One region of the Streptomyces sp. NPDC015125 genome, then DNA from elsewhere that is predicted to be linked to it. Evidence: riboswitches for the same ligand, from Rfam matches in the RefSeq annotation. Region 1 holds a riboswitch; the other holds the start of a gene.
The links. Region 1 has a riboswitch for glycine ahead of gcvT (glycine cleavage system aminomethyltransferase GcvT). Riboswitches for the same ligand answer to the same signal wherever they lie in the genome.
Positions count from the first base shown of each region.

Region 2: it holds a riboswitch for glycine, as region 1 does, so the genes downstream of both, cycA (D-serine/D-alanine/glycine transporter) here and gcvT (glycine cleavage system aminomethyltransferase GcvT) in region 1, are expected to answer to the same signal.

Region 1 covers NZ_JBIBVF010000001.1:282,746-289,960, forward strand. The annotation lists gene ACF088_RS01210 (ABC transporter permease) at 1-852, opposite strand, end outside; gene ACF088_RS01215 (enhanced serine sensitivity protein SseB C-terminal domain-containing protein) at 1,262-2,062, opposite strand; gene ACF088_RS01220 (enhanced serine sensitivity protein SseB) at 2,125-2,922, opposite strand; gene ACF088_RS01225 (AAA family ATPase) at 3,015-3,701, opposite strand; glycine riboswitch at 3,976-4,071, shown strand; gene gcvT (glycine cleavage system aminomethyltransferase GcvT) at 4,224-5,351, shown strand; gene gcvH (glycine cleavage system protein GcvH) at 5,481-5,858, shown strand; gene glyA (serine hydroxymethyltransferase) at 5,953-7,212, shown strand.
Region 2 covers NZ_JBIBVF010000005.1:324,526-331,740, forward strand. The annotation lists gene ACF088_RS15670 (hypothetical protein) at 3-323, opposite strand; gene cycA (D-serine/D-alanine/glycine transporter) at 934-2,418, opposite strand; glycine riboswitch at 2,705-2,796, opposite strand; glycine riboswitch at 2,797-2,893, opposite strand; glycine riboswitch at 3,248-3,343, shown strand; gene gcvP (aminomethyl-transferring glycine dehydrogenase) at 3,494-6,352, shown strand; gene gcvT (glycine cleavage system aminomethyltransferase GcvT) at 6,387-7,215, shown strand, end outside.

The sequences.
Region 1 (7,215 bases):
CCAGGACGCCTGGGGCGGCTGGATGCCGACGCCCAGGAAGCTCAGGGCCGCTTCGAAGAGGATGTTGGAGGGGATCAGCAGCGTCGAGTAGACGATGATCGGCCCCACCAGGTTGGGCAGCAGCTCCCGGAAGAGGATGAACGGCCCGCGTGCACCCATGCCGCGGGCGGCGTCCACGAATTCCCGCTCGCGCAGCGACAGCGTCTGCGCACGCACGATCCGCCCCATGTACGGCCAGTTGAAGAAGCCGATCACGAAGATCAGCACCGAGATGTGCAGCGGCAGGCCGTCCAGACCGAAGGCGCCGCCCTGCAGCGAGGCGGAGATCGCGATGGCGAACAGCAGCAGCGGGAAGGCCAGGAAGACATCCATCATCCGGCTGATGAAGGCGTCCACCCGCCCGCGGTAGAAGCCGGCGACCACACCGAGCACCGTGCCGATGGCGACCGACAGCAGCGTCGCGCCGAACGCCACGATCAGCGAAACCCAGGATCCCTCCAGGATCCGGGCGAGCAGATCACGGCCGAACTTCGGGTCCACGCCGAGGGGATGGTCCCCGCTCATGCCGCCGAGGTCGCCCTTGGGGAGCGTGGTGTTGGGGTCGATCAGCGACTGGTTGGGATTGTTCGGGTCCAGCCCCAGCAGGGCCTGGATCGGACGGGAGAGCGCGGCGACGGCGATGAGCAGGATGACAACGATGGCACCGGCCACCGCCACCTTGTCCCGCTTGAAGCGCAGCCATGCGATCTGACCGAGCGAACGCCCCTCGATCCGCTTTCCCTCGACGCCCTTCAGCACCGCTTCCGGCTGCGCCTCAGCAGCCGCCCCGGTGGTCTCGATCGGTGCGGTCACAGTGCCTTTGACCCCTCTCGGCCGACGGTGGCCGGCCCCTGCCCGCCGCGGATTGCGGCCTGGTTCACATCACTGGTGCAAGTTCGGTGCAGCAAGTCCTGCGGGCATCGCGGAAGTTCGCACTATGGAAGTCTCAGACTTGCGCGACGCCGTGGGATGACGCTCGTACAAAGGGCCGAGGCCCCTGTTGTTTCCGGAGTCTTCATCCCTTTCTCGATCAGTCACCAGCCCTGACGGGGAATGGATGCGCAACTGTGATGTGCTCCACGGCTTTCCGTTATACGGACGACAGTTCGGGCTGAGCGGAGCGATCACCCGCGGGAGAGATCCTCAACCGCGGGGCATACAGGGAGAATTCACCACGAGACCGGCGCCCGGGTGGTACTCCTGGGGCGCCGGAGACCGGCTGTCAGTAAGGGCGCGGGTAGCCGTAGCCGTACGACGGCGCGGGGGCCGGCTGACCCGGCGGCTGGGCGTAGCCGTCACGGTCGAAGAAGGGACGCGTGGAGGCCCGCATCCACATGCCGACCGGGTCGAACTCGTCGTTCATCGCAACGGTGGAGACGGGCAGACCGTCCGGAACCGCGCCGATCGACTGCTGGATCATCAACCGCACCGAATCCACCGCTTGCTGGCCGGTGTCGTACAGATCCAGACCGATCGCCAGATAAGGGGCACCGAGCGCCGGCTGCACCCAGGCCCGGCGCAGCGACCGCACGGCGGGCGTCCGGTGCGCGTTCTGGGCGAGCAGCGCATAGAACTGCGGGATGTCGATGACCGGTTCGGAGATCCGCAGCGGACCGGCCGGCAGCCGGTCCAGACCACCGGCGATACGGCGCAGATCCAGCCACGGGATGCCCACACCCCCGCCGGGGGCATGCGGATTCAGCCACAGGCCCCAGCGGTCGGGGAAGAGCGCGGCGGCGATCTCCGGGCCGGTGACGACCTCGTGGTCGCGGTTCCAGCCGGAGGCGGCGAGCTCGGGCGCCGAGGTCACACACGGCGCATAGCCGAGGCCCTCGACCTCCATGTTTCCGTACTGCGCATCGGGCGAACCGGCCCGGCCGTGCCACAGCAGCATCCAGACCTGGCCCGCGGCGAGCGCGTGCAGCAGCGCCTCATAGGCGTCGTAACGGCCGGGCGAGACCTGCTGGAGCAGCTGCTCCAGCGCTCCGGCCGCCGCCGGCCCCTGATGCGCACCCGCGCTCACGTGGTCCGTCCCTTCTGTCTGCAGGGCACGTCATGGGTGCGCCCGCCCGTCATCCATCCAGCTTACGAGTGGTCCCGAGAGTAGAAGGGCCGCACACGCTCCAGCATCCAGTCGGCGACCGGGTCGCCCTGGGCGAGGTCGAGCATGACGAGCTGTACGGGCCAGGGCACCGGCACTGCGCCGAGCGCACGTCCGAGGGCTGACAGTACCGCCTCGCGAGCGGTGCCGTCGTGCAGTGCCGCAGGGTCCGCACCGATCTGCACACCGACGAACAGCGCGGGCGTGTCGCCCTCGACACTTGCCAGGGCACGCCGGGCAGTCAGGACAATTCCGGCACCGGAGAACTCCAGTCCGGCGGCGGCCAGGAAGTCCACCGGTTCGTGCTGCCAGTCCGGCTCGAAGAGCCGCACCCGGCCGCCGCTGGGCAGACCGGCCGGCTCGTGACGCCCCTCCCGGCACAATTCGGCCACCGCGGGCGGCGGCAGCGGGACGCCGACCCTGCCGTCCGGGTTGACCGCGATGCCGATCTGCGGGGGCAGCCCGCGGGCGAACTCCCGGGCCGGGGCGACGGTGAAGGACATATGCGCGCCCACCAGCCGCAAGAACTCCTGCTCGGAGCTGTAGACCGGGACATAGGCCGCACCGTCGAGCTCGACGGTGGGCAGATCGAGGCCCCGGGTGCCGGGCCCCGCGCTCTCCGGTCCGCCGCCGTTGGGCAGCGGCACCCAGACCCTGCTGCGGCCCAGTACCTCGACGATCCGGCCACCGGCACCCGGGTGCCCGACCGAGGCGGCCAGCGCCTCTTCGAGCTCGTTCGCCGGCCACGCCAGCTGCGGTATCCCCTGCTCCGGAAATGTCATGTGTTCCCACCCGTTCCAAACCGCGCCATCTGGCCAAAGACCCTAGACGAGAAGGAGTGCGGAGGGACCCGCGGGGCACGGTGGCCGTCCGCTCAGTCGAAGGTGACCGTCTCCAGGGCGCTCGCCGTCCGCCGGTCGAGCAGTACGGCCGAGTCGAAGCCCTTCGGCAGCCGGGCCGACTCCGCCGCACCGACCAGCCGGCCCACGGCCCCGCGGTGCCGCGCGAAGGCGTACCCCGACACCCCGCGCCCCCGCGACTCCTGGCCGGACAGTGCCACCTCGGGCGGCACATCGAGCAGCACCAGATGCAGCCCGCGGCCGCCGCGCACCGCCGAGCGCGCGATCCAGCCACGCACCCACGCCAGGGTGCCGCAGTCGTGCACCACCACACTGTCCCCGGAGCGCAGCGCACGATGCAGCGTCAGATAGTGGGCGACCCGGACCAGCGGACGGTAGAGGGCGTACGGCAGCCGGCGCAGCCTGCCGTGCTCCCAGCGCTCGCGGACGTCCTGCGAATCGATGCGGTGCACCGCGGCACCGTGTGCGTCCAGCGGCGGTACGACACGATGCATCAGGGTGCTCTTGCCGCTGCCCGGCAGACCGGAGACCACCACCAGGTCACCGGCCGGGAACCGCAGCTCGGCGGCGCCGTTCGCCCGTCCACGGTCCCGGAGGTCCACGATTTCGGCTCCGCGCCCCGGCCGGACGACGGGCCGCGGCGTCCGGCCGGCCCGGGACCCGGCTGCGGGCGGCACCGCCGGCGCGACGGCCGGAGGCACGACGGCCGGAGGCACGACGTCTGAAGTGGCCCCGAATGCCGCTTCGCTGTGCACGCGATCGTCCTCCCCGTCCGGTTCTGCTCCGGTTCGAGTCCGTCCCCTACCCGCAGAGTGTCAAGAAAAGGTAATGCCCATCAAGGCTATTGTCCGATCTGCCCACGTCACGGGCGGGGTGACGGCCGGGGCTCCTCTATCGGGCGATCCCGTGCAATGATGTGGCCGCCACGTGCACATCAGGTCTCACCTGTGCACCGCCAACTCCATACCGGCCGTTTGAACCCGCGCGGGAGAGTCCCCGGCCGCCATGGCGGGGCGCCGAAGGAGCAAGTCCTCCCTTGAATCTCTCAGGCCCCTATACCGCGCAGGCGAGGCAGATCTGAAAAGCGAGCCGCAGCCCGGCGCACGGGGCGGCTCCACCCAAGGTGCAAACCGGGTCCGTTCGCGGGATCCCGGTGAACCTCTCAGGTTCCGATGACAGATGGGGAGAACGTCTTGTTCACCCCTGCCTGGGAGCCCAGAACCATGACTGATGCCCCCCGCCGTACCGCGCTGGATGCCACCCATCGCGCGCTCGGCGCCACCATGACCGACTTCGCCGGCTGGGACATGCCACTCCGCTACAGCAGCGAGCGTGACGAACATGTCGCCGTCCGTACCCGCGCCGGGCTGTTCGACCTCTCCCACATGGGCGAGATCACCGTCACCGGCCCGCAGGCCGCCGACCTCCTCGACTATGCGCTGGTCGGCAACATCGGGGGCGTCAAGACCGGCCGTGCCCGCTACACCATGATCTGCGAGGCCGAGGGCGGCATTCTCGACGACCTGATCGTCTACCGCCTGGCCGACCAGGAGTACATGGTCGTCGCCAACGCCTCCAACGCCCAGGTGGTGCTGGACGCGCTGAGCGCACGAGCGGGCGGCTTCGACGCCGCGATTCGCGACGACCGGGACGCCTACGCGCTGCTCGCGGTGCAGGGCCCGGAGTCGCCCGGGATCCTCAAGGCGCTGACGGACGCCGACCTGGACGGTCTCAAGTACTACGCGGGGCTGCCCGGCACGGTCGCCGGTGTAGAGGCGCTGATCGCCCGTACCGGGTACACCGGCGAGGACGGCTTCGAGCTGTTCGTCCGGCCGGCCGACGCGGTCGCCCTCTGGGAGGCGCTGACCGAGGCCGGCAAGGACGCCGGTCTGGTGCCCTGCGGCCTGTCCTGCCGGGACACCCTGCGCCTGGAGGCGGGCATGCCGCTGTACGGGCACGAGCTGACGACCTCGACCACGCCGTTCGACGCGGGCCTGGGCCGGGTCGTGAAGTTCGAGAAGACGACCAACAACGGCGACTTCGTCGGCCGTACCGCGCTGGCGGCGGCCGCCGAGCGCGCCGAGGCGAACCCGCCGCGCAAGCTGGTCGGTCTGATCGCCGCGGGCCGCCGGGTCCCGCGGGCCGGCTACCCGGTCGTCACGGCCGACGGCACGGTCATCGGCGAGGTCACCTCCGGGGCCCCCTCTCCCACCCTCGGCAAGCCGGTCGCCATCGCGTACGTCGACGCCGCCTACGCCACACCGGGCACCGAGGGTGTGTGCGTGGACATCCGTGGAAGCCATGAGCCGTACGAGGTCACCGCTCTGCCGTTCTACAAGCGGCAGAAGTAGGAGTTCACCCGGGGCGGACCCGGCAGCGGCGCGCACCCGTGCGTCTCACTGTGCAAGACCCTCCCCCCTTGGTGTCACCAGGGGCGACCCCCTTCACGACCACACCCTCGCGTACAGGAGAATCGAGCCATGAGCAACCCCCAGCAGCTGCGCTACAGCAAGGAGCACGAGTGGCTGTCGGGCGCCGAGGAAGGCGTCTCGACGGTCGGCATCACCGAGCACGCGGCCAACGCGCTCGGCGACGTCGTCTTCGTGCAACTCCCCGAGGTCGGTGCCACGGTCGCGGCGGGCGAGACCTGCGGCGAGCTGGAGTCGACCAAGTCGGTCAGCGATCTCTACTCGCCCGTCGACGGTGAGATCACCGAGATCAACGAGGATGTCGTCAACGACCCCTCGCTGGTGAACTCCGCCCCGTTCGAGGGCGGTTGGCTGTTCAAGGTGAAGATCAGCGGCGAGCCGGGCGAGCTGCTCTCGGCCGACGCGTACGCCGCCTTCATCCAGAGCTGAGCCGCCCGGCCCCCTCCGCCACCGCCCCCGCGGAAGCTCCCCCGGGCTCCGTCCGGGGGACCCCCTCGCGCCCCTGACTCCCCCAGGAAGACTCATGTCGCTTCTGAACAGCTCCCTCCACGAGCTCGACCCCGATGTCGCCGCCGCCGTCGACGCCGAACTCCACCGCCAGCAGTCCACCCTCGAAATGATCGCGTCGGAGAACTTCGCCCCCGTCGCCGTCATGGAGGCCCAGGGCTCCGTCCTCACCAACAAGTACGCCGAGGGCTACCCCGGCCGCCGCTACTACGGCGGCTGCGAGCACGTCGATGTCGTCGAGCAGATCGCCATCGACCGCATCAAGACCCTCTTCGGCGCCGAGGCCGCCAACGTGCAGCCGCACTCCGGCGCACAGGCCAACGCCGCCGCCATGTTCGCCCTCATCAAGCCGGGCGACACCATCCTGGGCCTGAACCTCGCCCACGGCGGGCACCTGACCCACGGCATGAAGATCAACTTCAGCGGCAAGCTCTACAACGTGGTGCCGTACCACGTCGACGAGAAGACCAACCTGGTCGACATGGAAGAGGTCGAGCGCCTCGCCAAGGAGCACCGCCCCAAGCTGATCGTGGCCGGCTGGTCCGCCTACCCCCGCCAGCTCGACTTCGCCGCGTTCCGCCGGATCGCCGACGAGGTCGGCGCCTACCTCATGGTCGACATGGCGCACTTCGCCGGCCTGGTCGCCGCCGGCCTGCACCCCAACCCGGTGCCGCACGCCCACGTGGTGACCACCACCACCCACAAGACCCTGGGCGGCCCGCGCGGCGGCGTCATCCTCTCCACCCAGGAGCTGGCCAAGAAGATCAACTCTGCGGTCTTCCCCGGCCAGCAGGGCGGGCCCCTGGAGCACGTCATCGCCGCCAAGGCCGTCTCCTTCAAGGTCGCCGCCTCCGACGACTTCAAGGAGCGCCAGCAGCGCACCCTCGACGGCGCCCGGATCCTGGCCGAGCGCCTGGTCCAGGACGACGTCAGGCAGCACGGCGTCTCCGTGCTGTCCGGCGGCACCGACGTCCACCTCGTCCTCGTCGACCTGCGCGACAGCGAGCTGGACGGCCAGCAGGCCGAGGACCGTCTCCACGAGGTCGGCATCACCGTCAACCGCAACGCGATCCCCAACGACCCGCGGCCGCCGATGGTGACCTCGGGCCTGCGCATCGGCACCCCGGCGCTGGCCACCCGCGGCTTCCAGGCCGAGGACTTCCGCGAGGTCGCCGACATCATCGCCGAGGCCCTCAAGCCCGCCTACGACGCCGAAGCCCTCAAGGCCCGCGTCACCGCACTCGCGGAGAAGTTCCCGCTGTACCCGTCCCTGTGACGC
Region 2 (7,215 bases), on a different contig from region 1:
GATCAGACCTCGGACAGCGTGATGTCACCCGTGATACTGACCGTCATCTGGTAGTCCTGCGGGCTGTGCCGGACGGAGGCGAGGATGAACTCGCCCTTGCCGTCGTCCCACTCCCCTTTCACCTTCCAGTCGTCGTCCCAGATGATGCACCGGCCCCGTCCGGTCTGAACGCTCAGCGGCCTGTCCTTGTGCTGCGAGATCCACGCGTAGGCAGAACTGTGCGACCTCGGACTCACGGACTCGCTGTCCCCGGAATGTTCTTCATTGACAAAAGAAACGTAGGAGTTCGACTGATTGTCGCAGCCCCTGATTCCCGTGGTCATGCAGATTCCTTCCCTGGAGCCAAGCTCCCCCGGGCCGAACAGACACAAATGTTCTGCGCGGCGAAACTCTCCACCGAACTTCATGAAAATGACTGCCCTTCGGCCTCCCGCAGAAACACGAGGATCAGTCGCTGAAATGTTCGCCATGGCTGAATAGGCACCCTTGAAGGGGGGCGCGGGCCCATGCACGAATTCCGCCGCGGGGGCGCGAGCCGCCAACGAGCGGCCCGGGTGCGAATGACGCCGGCGGCATACCGGGGCCGTCATCGGCCCAGGAGGGCTTGAATGCACGGTGCGGGCTGAGAACTCCGAGAGGCATGCGAGTTCACTTTGCCCCGGGGTGACAAGTCTTTCGCAGAGGTCAGGCCGTTTCCTTCGGGGCACCTCACTGACCAGATGAAGCTGGCAGCGTTCCGAAAGAACGACCTAGCCAGACCTCGCCTCGGTCGTCCGTGGTGGAAGTGCAACCCAGCGGCGGCATATGAAGGGCCGAGTGCTTGTCAGACGTGTGCTGCCGTGAGAGTGGCGAACACGCCGAAGGCGAGCGCCGTTCCCCTCCGCCGAGAACGGCGCTCGCGATCGGTGCCTGTCGAGGGACCCGGTGACCGTGTCAGTCCTGCTGCGGATGGTCGAGTTCGGACCGGAAGGCGGCCTCACGGGACACATGGCGTGGGCGACGGCGGAGCGCCGCCCACGCGATGCCGAGGATGACGAACCACACCGGGGTCACCAGCAAGGCCCGCAGCGTGTCGGGCTCCTGGGTCAATGCCCAGATGAGGAACACGAAGAACGCGAGCACGACGTAACACATGACGACGCCGCCGGGCATCTTGAACTTCGACGCCTCGTGCAGGTGCGGACGGCGCTTGCGATACACGAGGTAGCTGATCAGGATGATCGACCAGACGAAGATGAAGAGTACGGCGGACACCGTGGTCACCAAGGTGAACGCCTCGATGATCGAGTTGTCCGTGGCGACCATGACCACACCGGCGAGCAGAAACACCCCGGAGAGGAGTAGGGCGTTGGCCGGTACCCTCCTGGAGGTGAGTCTGCCGAAGCGCGCCGGGGCGTCGCCCTCCCGGGCCAACCCGTACACCATCCGTGAGGTGGAGTAGATGCCCGAGTTCGCGGACGAGGTGGCGGAGGTCAGCACCACGAAGTTGATGACCGAGGCGGCGATCCCCAGACCGGCAAGAGTGAACATCACGACGAACGGGCTGTGGCCCGGACTGATCTCGCGCCAGGGCGTCACCGAAATGATCACGATCAGTGCGACGACATAGAACAACATCACGCGTACCGGGATCGAGTTGATCGCCTTGGGCAGGTTCCGTTCCGGGTTCTCCGCCTCGGCCGCGGTGGTGCCGACCAGTTCGATGCCGACGAAGGCGAAGGTCGCGATCTGGAATCCCGCGACGAACCCCATGGGGCCGGTGGGGAAGAACCCTCCGTCGTTCCAGAGGTTGGAGAAGCTTGCCGCCGCTCCCCCGGGCGCCTGGAAATGACCGAACACCATGACCAGCCCGACGACGATCAGCGCCACGATGGCGACGATCTTGATGAGGGCGAACCAGAACTCGGTCTCGCCGAACGCCTTCACGGTGGGCAGGTTCAAGGCGATCAACAGGATGACAGCGGCCAGCGCCGGTATCCACAGCGGTAGGTCGTGCCACCAGTAGGACACATATCCGGAGATCGCGATGACGTCGGCGATGCCGGTGACGATCCAGCAGAACCAGTAGGTCCAGCCGGTGAAGAAGCCGGCCCACGGCCCCAGCAGGTCGGCCGCGAAGTCGGCGAAGGACTTGTAGCGCAGGTTGGAGAGCAGCAGCTCACCCATCGCCCGCATCACGAAGAAGAGCATCACTCCGATGATCATGTAGACGAAGATCACCGAGGGCCCGGCCAGCGAGATCGTCTTGCCGGAGCCCATGAACAGGCCGGTTCCGATCGCACCACCGATCGCGATGAGTTGGATGTGCCGGTTGGACAATTGGCGGGAGAGGTGTTGCTCATCCTCGGGCGAGGGCGTCGATCCGGCCTCCGGTCGGGTCGACGCGGTGGTCGAGCCGGTGTCACTGCGTTCAGGCATGGGCAAACCTCGCGGATCTCACGTCCCGTGTGGGCACGGGACAGGGGGTATCTCGGAGAATGACCACGCGCCCACAGGGGGGGCGAGCGGCAGGGTGGGGCTGCGCGCGGACTTGCGGCAGCCGACCGGAGCGGTGTCGGTACGCTGAACGGGCCCGCAGAGAAGACCGAAGATCAGCCCGAAAGCCGGCAGGCGGATTGCGGTCAGGGGAGAGGCGGCGGGAGGGCCATCAGGGGGGCTCCTCGAATGTCGAGCACGGGCAGGAGCCCGCGCGGCCGAGTGAGCCTCCCCCTCTGTCATGAGCCTGAGAGCTTCGCCGCGCTCAGCGCGCGGCTTGCACCGTGGGCGAGGCGCGTCAGCGCCTGCTTTCCAGAGTTGCCTGCCCGAGCGGTAGGGATGCCTGAGAGTTTCCGGGGAGGATTTGCTCCTTCGGCGACTGGGTCTGGCTGATCCAGTGCTCTCCCGCTCCGGGGTGAACGGCAATGTGCGGTGAGGTTAGGTCCACATCGGCGACCGGTCAAGGGACCGACCGAACGCTGGACATTACCCTTCAGTAGTACGGCACTCGCCCGCGGGGGACAGTGTTTGTGCAGCTCACGGCGTGCTTCATGGGCCGATCCGTTACCGGCGCGTACACCGAGCGGACTCTTGACGGCTGTGTTCCGAGGCCCGTACGTTGCCTCCGGAAAGATCCGCCAGCACCTACACCGCTGACGATTCTGCGCGGGAGAGCCCACGTCATGTGACGACGTGGCGCCGAAGGAGCCGATCCTCCCCGGAAACACCCCCGGCCTTACGGTCGGGCCCCACAACTCCACATCGCGCTGTTCGAACCGAAGCGGGAGAGCCCTCGCCCACCCTTGGCGGGGCGCCGAAGGAGCAACTCTCCCCAGAATCTCTCAGGCCCAACTACCGCTTCGGCTAGGCGACTCTGGAAAGACGGGACGTCATGTCCTGCGCCCACGGTGCAAACCGCCGGACCCGGTGGTGAAGCTCTCAGGTACCGATGACAGAGCGGGGAGGCCACCCATCCACGGTGCCGCGTTCGCGGTGCCCCCACAGGGAGCCTCCCACCATGACCTTCCCCGAGTCCTCCGCGTCGGGTGAGTTCGCCACCCGCCACATCGGCGTCGGCGGCGCCGACCGCGCCAGGATGCTGGCCGAAGTCGGTTACCCGACGCTGGCCGCCCTCATCGACGCCGCCGTCCCGGGCGGTATCCGAAGCACTTCCGACCTGAACCTGCCTGCCGCCGCCACCGAGGCCGAGGCCCGCGCCGAGCTGCAGGAGCTCGCGAGCAGGAACACCGTGGCCGTTCCGATGAGCGGCCTTGGATACCACGCGACCACCACGCCCGCGGTGATCCGGCGCAATGTGCTGGAAGACCCGTCGTGGTACACCGCCTACACGCCCTACCAGCCGGAGATCAGCCAGGGCCGGCTCGAGGCATTGATCAACTTCCAGACCATGGTCGGAGACCTCACCGGACTGCCGACCGCCAACGCGTCGCTGCTCGACGAGGCTACGGCGGTCGCCGAGGCCGTCACGGTCATGCGCCGCGTCGCCGGCAAGAGCCGCCCCCGCGTCCTGGTCGACCGCGACACCCTGCCGCAGACCCTCGACGTCCTGCGCACGCGTACAGCCGCGGTCGGCATCGAGGTCGTCGAGATCGACGTCGCCGAGCCGCTGCCGGAGGACGACTTCTTCGGGGTGGTGCTGTCCTACCCCGGCTGCTCGGGAGCCGTCCGCGACCTGCGCGAGGTGACCGCCGCGGCGCGAGCGCGCGGGGCGCTGGTCACGGTGACCGCCGACCTGTTGGCGCTCACGCTGCTCGTGCCACCGGGTGAGTACGGCGCCGATATCGTCGTGGGCTCGTCCCAGCGGTTCGGTGTCCCCCTGTTCTACGGCGGGCCGCACGCCGGCTACATCGCGGTCCGCGAAGGGCTCGAACGTCACCTGCCCGGCCGGCTCGTGGGCGTCTCCGTGGACAACGCCGGCCGGCCGGCGTACCGCCTCGCACTACAGACCCGCGAGCAGCACATCCGACGCGACAAGGCGACCTCCAACATCTGCACGGCGCAGGTCCTGCTCGCCGTGGTCGCGTCGATGTACGCCGTCTACCACGGCCCCGACGGTCTGACCGAGATCGCCCAACGGACGCACCGGCACGCCACGCTCATCGCCACGGGTCTGCGGAACAGCGGGGTCACGGTGGTGCACCGCGAGTTCTTCGACACCCTGCTGGTGCGGGTCCCCGGCCGTGCCGAGGAGGTCGTCGCGACCGCGCACGACAAGGGGCTGCTCCTACGGCTGGTGGACGGTGACCACGTCGGCATCTCCTGCTCCGAGGTCACCTCGCCAGACCACGTCCGTCTCGTGCTCGATGCCTTCGGCCGGACGGAGCACGACCTGGACGGGCCAACTGCGGGCGCTTCGGCGGCGCTTCCGCCGGGCCTGCGGCGCACGTCCCCCTTCCTCACCCACCCGGTCTTCCACCGGCACCGGTCGGAGACCGCGATGCTGCGTTACCTGCGCAGGCTCTCCGACCGTGACTTCGCGCTGGACCGCGGGATGATCCCGCTCGGGTCCTGCACGATGAAGCTCAACGCGACCACGGAGATGGAGCCGGTCAGTTGGCCCGGCTTCGCCGACCTGCACCCCTTCGCGCCCCTCACGGACGCTGCCGGGTACCTGGCCCTGGTCGAGCAGCTCGAAACGTGGCTGGCAGAGGTCACCGGGTACGCCAAGGTCTCCCTCCAGCCGAACGCCGGATCGCAGGGCGAGCTCGCCGGCCTGCTGGCGATCCGCCGTTACCACCAGAGCAACGGACAGGCCGGACGCGACGTGTGCCTGATCCCGGCAAGCGCGCACGGCACCAACGCGGCCTCGGCCGCCATGGCCGGGATGCGCGTCGTCGTGGTGGCATCGCGGCCCGATGGCACGGTCGATCTCGTGGACCTGGAGGCGAAGTGCGCGCAGCACTCCGACCACCTGGCCGCGATCATGGTGACCTATCCCTCCACGCACGGCGTCTACGAGGCCGGCATCACCCGGCTGTGCGAGCTGGTGCACGAGCACGGCGGACAGGTGTACGTCGACGGCGCCAACCTCAACGCGCTGCTCGGAGTTGCCAAGCCCGGCGAGTTCGGTGGCGATGTGTCACACCTCAATCTGCACAAGACGTTCTGCATCCCGCACGGCGGCGGCGGGCCGGGGGTCGGCCCGGTCGCGGTGGCCGCACACCTCGCGCCGTACCTGCCCACCCACACGCTGCACCCCGACACCGGGCGCCGCGACGGCATCGGGGCGGTGAGCGCCGCACCGTTCGGCAGCGCCGGCATCCTGCCGATCCCGTGGGCCTACATCCGGATGATGGGCGCGGAGGGGCTGACCGAGGCAACCCGGGTGGCCGTGCTGAGCGCCAACTACGTGGCACGTCGCCTCGCGCCATACTTCCCCGTCCTGTACGCCGGGGAGTCGGGCCTCGTCGCGCACGAGTGCATCCTTGACGTACGCCCCCTCACCGCCGCCACGGGTGTGACGGTCGATGACATCGCCAAGCGGCTCATCGACTACGGCTTCCACGCGCCGACGATGAGCTTTCCGGTCCCCGGCACGCTGATGGTCGAGCCGACGGAGAGCGAAAACGTCGCTGAACTGGACCGCTTCTGCGAGGCGATGGTCGCGATTCGGGTGGAGATCGACCTGGTGGACAAGGGCGTCTGGGGCCTTGAGGACAGCCCGCTGCGACAGGCGCCGCACACCGCCGCCGCGATCGCCGGCAAGTGGAACCGGGCCTACTCGCGCCAGCAGGCCGCCTTCCCGGCGGGCGTCACGCCCGACAAGTACTGGCCACCGGTCGGCCGGATCGACCAGGCGCACGGCGACCGGAACCTGGTCTGCTCCTGCCCGCCTCCCGAAGCGTTCGTGTCCTGACGCCCGACCGGTCGCGGTCCGAAGAGGAACCACCATGTTGAAGAAAACACCCCTGCACGACCTTCACACAAAGCTCGGTGCGTCGTTCACCGCCTTCGCCGGCTGGTCCATGCCCCTGCGCTACACCTCCGAGTCGGCCGAGCACCACGCGGTACGGACCACCGCCGGTATCTTCGACCTCACCCACATGGGAGAGCTCGAGCTTTCCGGCCACGAGGCGGGGCGAGCCCTCGACTACGCCCTGGCCGGACAGCCGTCGAAGATCCCCGTCGGCCGCGCGCGCTACTCCATGCTGGTCCACGAGACCGGCGGCGTCCTCGACGACCTCGTCGTCCACCGTCTGGCCGAGGCGAGATACCTCATCGTGGCCAACGCCGGAAACGCGCTGGTCGTGCTCTCCCAACTGCGTGACCGGATCGACGGCTACGCCGCCACGATCCGGGACGCGTCCGGCCAGTGGGCCCTGATCGCGGTCCAGGGCCCGACGTCCCCGGCGATCGTCGGTGAAGTGGCCGACATCGACGTGGTGTCGCTGAAGTACGAGGCGATCGACCCGGCGCGGTTGGCGGGCCGCGAGGTGTTGCTCGCTCGTACCGGCTCCACCGGTGAGGACGGCTTCGAGATCTACTGCCGTCCCACGGACGCCGTGGCCGTCTGGCAGGCCCTCAGCGCGGCGGGTATCGGACACGGACTCCTCCCCTGCGGCCTGGCCTGCCGTGACACGCTGCGCCTGGAGGCCGGGATGCCGTTGTACGGGAAGGAGCTCACCGCCCGCACCACGCCGTTCGAAGCGGGACTGGGCCGAGTCGTGGCGTTCGGGAAGCCCGGCGGGTTCGTCGGCGAGGCCGCTCTTGCCGCCCGAC